DNA from 3 places in the Agarivorans sp. OAG1 genome. Region 1 is predicted to be linked to each of the others. Evidence: predicted binding sites of a transcription regulator. Region 1 holds the regulator's gene; each other region holds the start of a gene.
The links. The regulator MetJ, encoded in region 1, represses methionine synthesis genes. The targets are predictions, from matches to a motif close to TAGACGTCTAGACGTCTA.
Positions count from the first base shown of each region.

Region 2: metF (methylenetetrahydrofolate reductase) is a predicted target of MetJ. The motif match lies at 1,666-1,683, and genes of this name have one in related genera.
Region 3: metE (5-methyltetrahydropteroyltriglutamate--homocysteine S-methyltransferase) is a predicted target of MetJ. The motif match lies at 1,315-1,332, and genes of this name have one in related genera.

Region 1 is NZ_AP028990.1:406,821-410,105, forward strand. It holds gene OAG1_RS01925 (hypothetical protein) at 1-494, opposite strand, end outside; gene OAG1_RS01930 (hypothetical protein) at 977-1,345, opposite strand; gene metJ (met regulon transcriptional regulator MetJ) at 1,574-1,873, opposite strand; gene metB (cystathionine gamma-synthase) at 2,026-3,183, shown strand; gene metL (bifunctional aspartate kinase/homoserine dehydrogenase II) at 3,212-3,285, shown strand, end outside.
Region 2 is NZ_AP028990.1:4,155,928-4,159,212, forward strand. It holds gene OAG1_RS18935 (hypothetical protein) at 1-439, opposite strand, end outside; gene metF (methylenetetrahydrofolate reductase) at 748-1,650, opposite strand; gene greB (transcription elongation factor GreB) at 1,837-2,316, opposite strand; gene OAG1_RS18950 (substrate-binding domain-containing protein) at 2,383-3,285, opposite strand, start outside.
Region 3 is NZ_AP028990.1:935,679-938,963, forward strand. It holds gene OAG1_RS04330 (GGDEF domain-containing protein) at 1-9, opposite strand, end outside; gene OAG1_RS04335 (LysR substrate-binding domain-containing protein) at 153-1,076, opposite strand; gene metE (5-methyltetrahydropteroyltriglutamate--homocysteine S-methyltransferase) at 1,346-3,285, shown strand, end outside.

The sequences.
Region 1 (3,285 bases):
TTTTGTCCTGCTGCAATAGTTTTAAAGACACGAAAAGAGTCAACTATCACTAGCACTGGCACTATCATGAAGAGTAAAAAAATTACGGCTGACAAAATATCTTTTGATGCTAATGCCGCATTAGAGCTGACTAATTTTATCAGTGCGTCTTGGTTGTCAGGAAAACTAAAGAGCATCAAAGACCACAAAATGACGACTACAAATCTCACTACAATGTTTTCAATTAGCTTCCTTCTAGATCTAGCTAAAAGTAGATAGTTTGGCGTTTGCTCTTTTACTTTTAGCGAGCCATAAAGTGCAGATGAGCTAAAGGGTTCTTTTCCTTGAGTCTTACTCTCTTTCGGCGTAAATGTTCTTCTCAAGGTCTCAGGGATAAACGACTCTTTGAATAGGCCATTGAAACACGATTGGCATATGTATTTGTCTTCAGCCAATCTTAAGGTTTTGGTGTCAACTTTCTTGTTGCAGCTTCTACACCTTACGTTCGTTATCATCTGTAGTATTGATTCCTTCCACATTTTGTCAGCATAAGCTGACCATTGCTATTCTATGCGCGAAAGCCAACTGAGCACAAGGTTGCGGATCAGAGAGCAAAGATCAAATTATGCTTTGTTTAACAGATAGATCGAACGTCATAACGTACTATCATCTTTGCGCAAATCAACTCAAGTTATCCTACTCTTTCTATTCCTTCATTATCGCCGAGTTGCGCAGGCGCGCTTTAAACTGAGGTGAAAGCACAGATGTAAACAAAGCATCGCTTTGTGCGCTTGAACATAGGAGGAAGGTAATGCGGGGCAACCCTTCTTTTGCTTCGTTTTCTTTGGTTGTTCAAAGAAAATGACGTCGCCGTTAGGCGAAACGGGTGCGTTTAGCTAACAGATGAGAAATAAAGCAAATGGAGGCAAGCGTAGCCTTAGGTAAGATAAAGCAACAAAAGCCGCTTAATCAGCGGCTTCGTTTTATCAATTAGTACTTAGTTGTTGGCTTCTTCTCTCTGCTCTAAAGAGTGAGCTTTACCCAAAGTCCAAGTGTCATAATCTCGCAGCAAATAGAGAGCTAAGCATGCAGCGAGCATTGGCCAAGCTGCAAAGAACAATAAGTTATTGAATGGGTCTAGATACTTAGCAAATGAAGAAAATGTTGAACCAGCATGCAGTACCAATACCGCAAGGTAGGTAATGTTTTTCCATAAACCTAAGGTAAAGGCTGCGATAAAGGCGAGTTGTGCAAGCCCCATGGCAATAAGTGTATTGGTGGTTAAATTTAATCCGTAAAAGCCAGAGAACACTTTTATTGCATGCTCTGGCACAAGTACTTTATCTAAAGCCCATATTGTAAACACGAGGGCAATGCTTAGCCTTAAACATAAAAGACCAAGTGATAGTTTTGAGGCTAACTGAGGAGGGTACGACGTTTTCATCCTTTTACCTATTTTAAATTAAGAGCCTGTTTACAGACCGGTAAGCCCCCAATTTGATTACAGTTTATGAGTAATAGTTGGTGAAAATAGTTTGTTGTACGCTGGGTTTAGGCAATAAAAAAGCCGCTCGGTGAGCGGCTTTGTAAAATGTTAATCTTCTTTATCCAATTCTGCTTGGGCGGCTTTTTCTAAGGCCGGGTCTGGCTTGTCTTTTTGCAAGTCGGCGTCGTCGGGGAGCGGCTGGCCTGTGTAGGCGTGCAAAAATGCTTCGCAAAGTAGCTCACTGTTGGTGGCGTGGCGTAGGTTATTTATTTGTCTACGGGTTCGCTCATCGGTCAATATCTTTAGCACTTTTAGTGGGATAGATACTGTGATTTTTTTTACTTGTTCGCTTTTTTTACCGTGCTCAGCGTAAGGGCTGATCCACTCACCATTCCAATCTGTAGACATTCTGCAATACACACCAAACTAAAGAGACCCTATTGTAACGGGGGAAATGCGACTTAGCAATCCAACAGCAAAGACATTTAGACGTCTAGAAGTGTTGACGTCTTTTTTGCTGGTGGTAAAGTGGCAGGATAAATTGAGGGAGTAAATCAGCAATGTCTTTAAAAGATCTACAAGCAGCTACTATAGCAGTGCGCAGCGGTATTGAAAGTGATACCCAACACGGTGCGGTAGTGCCGCCTATTTATTTGTCGAGTAACTACAGCTTTGCTGATTTTAACCAAAAACGCCAGTTTGATTACAGCCGTTCAGGTAACCCTACTCGCCACATTTTAGCCGAGGCCATTGCCGATTTAGAACATGGCGCTGGTGCGGTAATTACTAACACCGGTATGTCGGCGGTTAACCTTGTTACCGCCTTGCTTGAGCCAGGTGATTTATTGGTTGCGCCGCATGATTGTTACGGTGGTAGCTACCGTTTATTCGACAGCCTAGCTAAGAAGAATGCCTTTGAAGTAGCTTTTGTTGATCAAAACGATGATGCAGCTTTAACTCAGTTATTGGCTAAAAAGCCAAAATTAGTGTGGTTAGAGACCCCAAGTAACCCTTTGCTTCGAATAGTAGACATTAAAGCGATTGCCGAGCAGGCACATGCTGCAGGCGCATTGGTGGTAGTAGACAACACCTTTTTGTCGCCTGCTTTGCAAACGCCAATTTTGTTAGGTGCCGACATTGTGGTGCATTCGGCCACTAAATACATTAATGGTCACTCCGACGTTGTAGCAGGTATGGTGGTTGCGGCCAACGAAGAACTGGCCGAGCAATTGGCGTGGTGGGCTAACTGTTTAGGTTTAACGGGGTCGGCTTTTGATTCTTACCTTACCTTACGTGGTTTGCGTACCCTTAAAGCACGTATGAATGTACACCAACAAAACGCCCAAGCCTTGGTGGAATGTTTAAAGCAGCAAGAAGCGGTGGGCGCGATTTACTATCCTGGTTTACCAGAGCATCCTGGGCATGTTTTAGCGCAAAGCCAGCAAAAAGGCTTTGGTGCTATGTTCAGTTTTGAATTGAATTTAGAAGAAAGCCAAATGGTTAAGTTTTTAAAAAGCTTACAGTTGTTTTCTTTGGCGGAATCTTTAGGTGGCGTAGAGAGTCTAATTGCTCATCCGGCTACCATGACGCACGCTGCGATGTCGGCAGAAGCGCTAGCAGAGGCTGGCATTTCTAATCAGTTATTGCGGGTATCGGTAGGCTTGGAAGATTCGCAAGATTTAGTTAATGATTTACAGCAGGCCTTTGCCCAACTGTAGTTTTACCAGCGTTGTAGAGAGGTAAGTCATGTCGGTAAATAGACATGTGCATAAATTTGGTGGCAGCAGCTTAGCTGATGCAGGGTGCTTTAAGCGGGTGGC
Region 2 (3,285 bases), 1.0 Mb from region 1:
CATTAATACTCTGTATAAAATTAGAAGCGGGATCAAAAACTTTAATAGTAAAAGATAATGAAAACAAAAGTAGGTTGAATAGCAGCGACAAAATAATAATCGAATAATCATCATGAGTGCTAATCCAAATTCTGGCATTGATATCGTAAATAATCCACACAGCAAATAGAAACAGAAATGCTTGCCATAAAAGATAAATAATTCCTAATTTACGCTTAGCTTTAAAGTAAAATGAAAACATAGATATGAAAACAAATGCTAAGTTTGATATCCAGAAAACATTAGTATCTACTGAGTCAAAAGCCGGATTAATAATTGTTAGTACATTACCAAAACTCCACGTAACCCCAAGAATAAAAAGAAAAGTTTCTAAATGGATGTTTTTTGTATTCAATTTTACTGTGCCGTTTCTGAAAAAAGTAATTGATTGCCGCTGCATTAAAGTAACGCTTAAAGCATTCCTAAAACCAAAACATGAATAGTCACCTCGTATGATATGCATCTTAACGATTACGCTCTAAACCTAGATAATAAAGCCGTGAAGTGAATCTCAAATTTCAGTTTATTCTGCTTAAAGAACTGAACGAGTTAAAGCTGCTCCCAATCGCATACCCTAGGTATCAAAAATTATTGAAGTCAATCTCTAAACTAATAAGCGTTTGAAGATAATCTACTGTTATTGACTACCTACCCAGACCAAAAAAGCCTAGCATTGCTAGGCTTTTTATCTATCAGCTGTATTCGTCACTAAGCAGGCACTGCCTCCGCCGGGCGAACTCCTAAAGTGTGGCAAATAGCGTAAGACAATTCCGAGCGGTTAAGCGTGTAAAAGTGAAAGTCTTTCACTCCTTCGCGCGATAATACTTTAACCATTTCAATAGCAACACTGGCGCCTACTAGGTTTCGAGTAGTTTGGTCATGCTCTAAGCCAGCAAACTGATTGTGTAGCCATTTTGGCACTTTTACATTGGCAAAAGAGGCAAACTTTTTCAGGGTATTGTAGTTAGATACTGGCAAAATACCGGGTACGATTTCCCCTTCAATGCCGATTGCTGCACAGCGGTCACGAAAGCGTAGGTAGCTTTCTACATCAAAAAAGAACTGGGTAATGGCGCGGTTGGCACCGGCATCCATTTTACGTTTAAGTGCCAGCAAATCAGCTTGGGCACTTTTTGCTTCTGGATGAATCTCTGGGTAAGCCGCTACCGAGATATCAAAATCAGCTTCTTCTTTTAACAAAGCCACCAAATCGCTGGCGTACATTTGCGGCTTGGCTGAACCTTCTGGTAAATCACCTCGCAGTGCCACAATGTCTTTAATGCCACTGTTCCAGTAATCGCGAGCAATTTGGCGCAACTCATCAGGCGTTGAGTCGATGCAGGTTAAATGCGGTGCAGCTGCTAAGCCTGTGCGGTCTTTAATCGCTTTAATCACCTTGTGAGTGCGGTCTCGAGTGCCCGAATTAGCGCCGTAGGTTACAGATACAAACTTAGGCTTTAAGGTTTGCAAACGCTCGATAGACGACCACAAAGTTTGCTCCATGGTCTCGGTGGTTGGCGGGAAGAACTCAAAGGACACGTTAATATCGCGGTTAAGCTCACTTAAGCTTTGATTGAGTGTTTCGATTTGTTGCGCGTTGTGAAATCCCATTGACCTTCTCCGTTAAAGACTTTTAGACGTCTATACCGCTAGATACTAAAGAGAAGACAAAGTAAGTCAACGCTATTCATCTTAAACATAGCTTTAGATGAATTATTTTCAACATCGGGATTTTAGCCGCTAACTACTCGTTAAATATGCATTAAGGCAAATAGTTAGCTAACAGAATTAGCTCCGCTACTCGAAAGGAGTGTATTGAATAAGATTAATCCACCACTCTTTAGTGCCAGAGGGCGTTTTTACAAACACATCATCGTCAACTTGTTTGCCGATAAGCGCCCGAGCCATAGGAGAGTCGATAGTGATGTAACCCAGCTTTGGGTCTATTTCATCGGTGCCAACAATGCGGTAGCGAACGATATCGCCTTCATCATTTTCCAGCTCAACCCATGCGCCAAAAAATACTTTGCCGTTTTGTTGGGGGTGATGGTCAACGATTTCTAAGGCATCTAAGCGTTTGGTTAAGAACCTTAATCGAGAATCGATGCGGCGAAGCTCTCGCTTACCTTCTTTGTATTCCGCGTTTTCTGAGCGATCACCCAGTGCTGCGGCTTCGGATACTGCTTGAGTTACTTGTGGGCGTTTAACCTTCCACAAATACTTTAATTCTTCATCGAGTTTATGCCAGCCAGGGCGAGTGATTAAATTGGTTTTCATAGCTACGTAATTAAGTCTGCCTAAGCCGATTATAAACGACTTAGGCAGCAAACTCGCAAGCTTTAACTAGAGGATATGTGCTTGGGTGGTTTCGCGTTTCACCAATTCAACTGGAGGAATACGGAAGTTGTTGCTAGCACCACCATTTAGCATGTCTAAAATGGTTAAGGCGGCAGCATAACCGGTATCAAATATGGGTTGACGCACTGTAGTTAGCGGCGGAATGAAAAACGCCGAGCCCGGCACATCATCAAATCCAATCACCGAAACCCGCTCTGGCACTGGTCGCTTGGCTTTGTATAAAGCCAACATTGCACCATGTGCGGTTAAATCATTAGAAGCAAAAATAGCACTAAACTGACGCTTGTTGGTTAACAAACGTTGCACCGCATCAAAACCGCCTTGTTCGGTAAAATCGCCCTGCTCAACCAGCTGCAGCTTCACAGGCAAACCTGCATGCTCCATAGCCTGGCAATAACCTTCATAACGTTGCTGAGCGTCGGGATGCCCCTCGGCACCTTTAATGTGCACAATCTCGCGGTGGCCCAATTGAATAAGATGATTGGTGGCCATGTAAGCGCCCACTGAGTTTTCAATCTTTATCGAACGTAAGCGGGCTGCTTCTAACTCACGGCCTAAAGCAACGATGGGTCTTTTCTTTGAAAACTCGACCACCTGTTCGTCACTCAACCCGCCAGTTACGATGATAATTCCATCCACCGAGCGCGATAACAACAGCTGCATCGACTCCATTTCTTCTTCGCTATTCCAGTGGCCCGTTACAATAATATGTGAGTAACCTTGAGCCAGCAGAACTTCTTCAATTCCATTTAAAATAGATGAATAAAACGGGCTGTCTGGGTCTTGCACCAATACACCAATTGTCATGGTGCGGCTGCTAGCACTGGCTCCGGTTTGCTGGCCAGGTTTATAGCCAAGCTCAATCATTGCAGCTTGAATTTGCTTACG
Region 3 (3,285 bases), 530 kb from region 1:
AAGGCTCATTTTTCTTTCTGTAAACTCTGCTGGAGACCAGTCAGACACCATCGCAAAAACCTATGCCAAAAGTTAAAATACGAGCTGGGAGCTTTCCTTATGTTATTAAAAGTAAACTCTTTTTGGCGGATCCGTCAAATCAAATTGACGCTTTATTTATGCTTAAAGCTTAGTGCTCTGCTGCCTTTTAGTTGGCTGAGTGCTTGTTGCAAAATAAGTTCAACAAAATCTTTTAGCACTGTACTTGATTGAGCGTTTTTACTAAAAGCTGCGTACATGGGACGCCATAAGGCTTGTTCAAACGACAACAAGTGCACAAATTGTTGCTGCGCATAATGCTCTACAGCCCAATAAGGCATCGCTGCCACTCCCATTCCTGCTGCGACCATTTGCAGTAACATGGCTGGGTTATCGGCGTGTTTCCATTGTTTTACAGCTACTTGGCTGGGCTGAAGAATGTAACGATATAAGTCTAAGCGTTGTGGCGTTACCGGGTAACTAATGATGGTCTCTTGGCTCAACTGGGAGGCTTTTACTGTCGCTTGGCTGCTTAAGCGGTGTTGAGCTGGACAAATAAGTACCATTTCATATTCAAACAAAGGCTCAAAGTGGATTTGCTCCTCTGGGCTTACTTCAGACGTTAGTAGAATGTCAGCTTCCCCACGTTGTAACAAGGGCAGGCCGTTATAGTCTTTATCTTGGCAAAAATGGCTATTTACCTCTGGCCAAGTTTGCTGAAATCGCTGCAAAGCTGGTAATAGCCATTGAAAACAAGCATGACAATCAACACTAATGTTTAAACGTGTTTGCTGTTGTTGGGCGGCGCTAAATTGTTGCTCGGTTTGTTCAATTAAAGGCAGTACTTGCTGAGCTAAATTAAGCAGTTGCTGGCCGTGTTGAGTAAGTTGCAAGGGCTGCTGCTTTCTTAACACTAGGTGACTATTGATGCGTTGCTCTAAGTCTTTTAGCTGGTGAGATAGCGCCGAATCTGTAATAAACAACTTAGCAGCAGCTGATTTTAAAGAAGAGCTAGCAGCAATAGCTTGAATGCAACGTAAATGCTTTATCTCTAACATTTATCTGACTAGCTCCTTTAAGTGTTTGGGCGAATTTGCAGCTTAGGTAGTTCAGGTTTGTTTGTACATATAAGTGCCAAGTTAGATGGCTTAACATGAATATTTTTCAATATAGGTATGGGGATCGCTTTAATTCTGTATAACCAGTTTTCACTGGATTAAGCAGAGTTGAGAGAAATTCAATTTAACTTGATGGCTTTTCAATTGTGTTGAGGCCTCGCTCTGGTCAATATGGATTTATACATCTAGACGGCTAAAAGGATATTGATATGAGCACTACTCACGTATTGGGTTACCCAAGAATTGGTAAGCAACGAGAACTAAAATTTGCTTTAGAGAGCTACTGGCGTGGTGACTCTTCGCAGCAAGAGTTATTACAAGTTGGCAAAAATATTCGCCAACAAAACTGGCAAGCGCAAAAAGACAGCGGTCAAGCTTGGGTGACCGTAGGCGATTTTGCTTGGTACGACCAAGTACTAAATACCTCATTATTGTTAGGTAACCTGCCTAAGCGTCATCAGTCTGAGCAAATTAACCTAGATAGCATGTTTGCAATTGCTCGTGGCCAACAGGGCTGTGGCTGTAATCATGCGGCATCAGACATGAGCAAATGGTTTAACACCAATTACCATTACATTGTGCCGGAGTTTTCTGAAGATAGCGTATTTAGCCTACAGTGGCAGCAACTGTTTGATGAGATTCGCGAAGCATTTGAGCAAGGCCATGCAGTTAAGCCAGTTATTTTGGGGCCTGTTTCTTACCTGTACCTAGGTAAAAATGACGACCAAGCAGCCAGTGATTTTGACCGTTTGTCGTTATTGCCACAGTTGTTAACGGTTTACCGCGAGATCTTCCAAGCTATTGCTGATTTAGGTGTGGAGTGGGTTCAAGTGGACGAACCTATCTTGGGCCTAGAGCTCGATTCGAAATGGCAAGACGCATTGTTAGCTGCTTATCAAACAAAGCTAAGCCCCACTAAGTTGCTTTTGACCAGCTATTTTGCAGATGTGTTAGACAATGCCGAGGTGATTAAGCAATTGGCGGTAGACGGGCTGCATTTAGATTTATCTGCTGCTCCACAACAGCTTGAGCAAGTGCTGACTTGGTTACCTGAGGCATGGATACTGTCTGCTGGTGTGATTAATGGTCGCAATGTATGGCGAGCAAATTTGCCAGAGATTATCGAGAACTATAGCTCACTTAAAGTTCGTTTAGGCGAGCGCTTGTGGCTTGCCTCGTCTTGTTCTTTGTTGCACAGCCCGCTTGATCTAGAGAGTGAAACGGACTTAGGTGATGCTAAGTATCGTTTGGCTTTTGCGGAGCAAAAACTATCTGAACTGCAAATACTGGATGAAGCGCTAAACGGTGAAGCTGACGCCCTGCGGCTATCTCGCCAATACAGCGCCGCTTTGCAAAACCTTAGCAAGAAAAACAACTCCAGCTTGCAGCAGCGAATTAGCGCCTTAACCCCGGCTGAGCGTGAGCGTACTTTAAATTTTGAACAGCGCCAAGAGATTCAGCAGCAAAGTTTGCAATTGCCACCCTTGCCAACCACTACCATCGGTTCATTTCCACAAACCAATGAAATTCGCCGTCAGCGTCGCGAATATAAAGCAGGACAACTAAGCCAAGCTGATTATGATGCTGCGCTTGCACAACATATTAAGGATGCCATTGAGCGTCAAGAGCGCTTAGATTTGGATGTGTTAGTGCATGGTGAAGCCGAGCGTAACGACATGGTTGAGTATTTTGCTGAGCTATTAGATGGCTTTATTGCTAGCCGCTTTGGTTGGGTGCAAAGTTACGGTTCGCGTTGTGTAAAACCAGCAATTATTGTAGATGATATCGAGCGCGCTAAACCTCTTACCATTGAGTGGAGCAGTTATGCGCAATCCTTAACTAACAAGCCGGTTAAAGGCATGCTAACTGGCCCGGTGACTATTTTGACGTGGAGCTTCGCCCGAGAGGATATTAGCCGCGCCCAAATCGCCGAGCAAATCGCTATCGCGCTTAATGATGAAGTGGCCGAGCTGCAGCAAGCCGGTATTCAAGTTATTCAAATTGATGAACCTGCTATTCGCGAAGGTATGCCGCTTAAACGCAGCCAATGGGATGACTATTTAAACTGGGCGGTATCGGCCTTTAAGTTGTCAGCCGCTAGCGCCAAGCCAGAAACGCAGATCCATACTCACATGTGTTACAGCGAGTT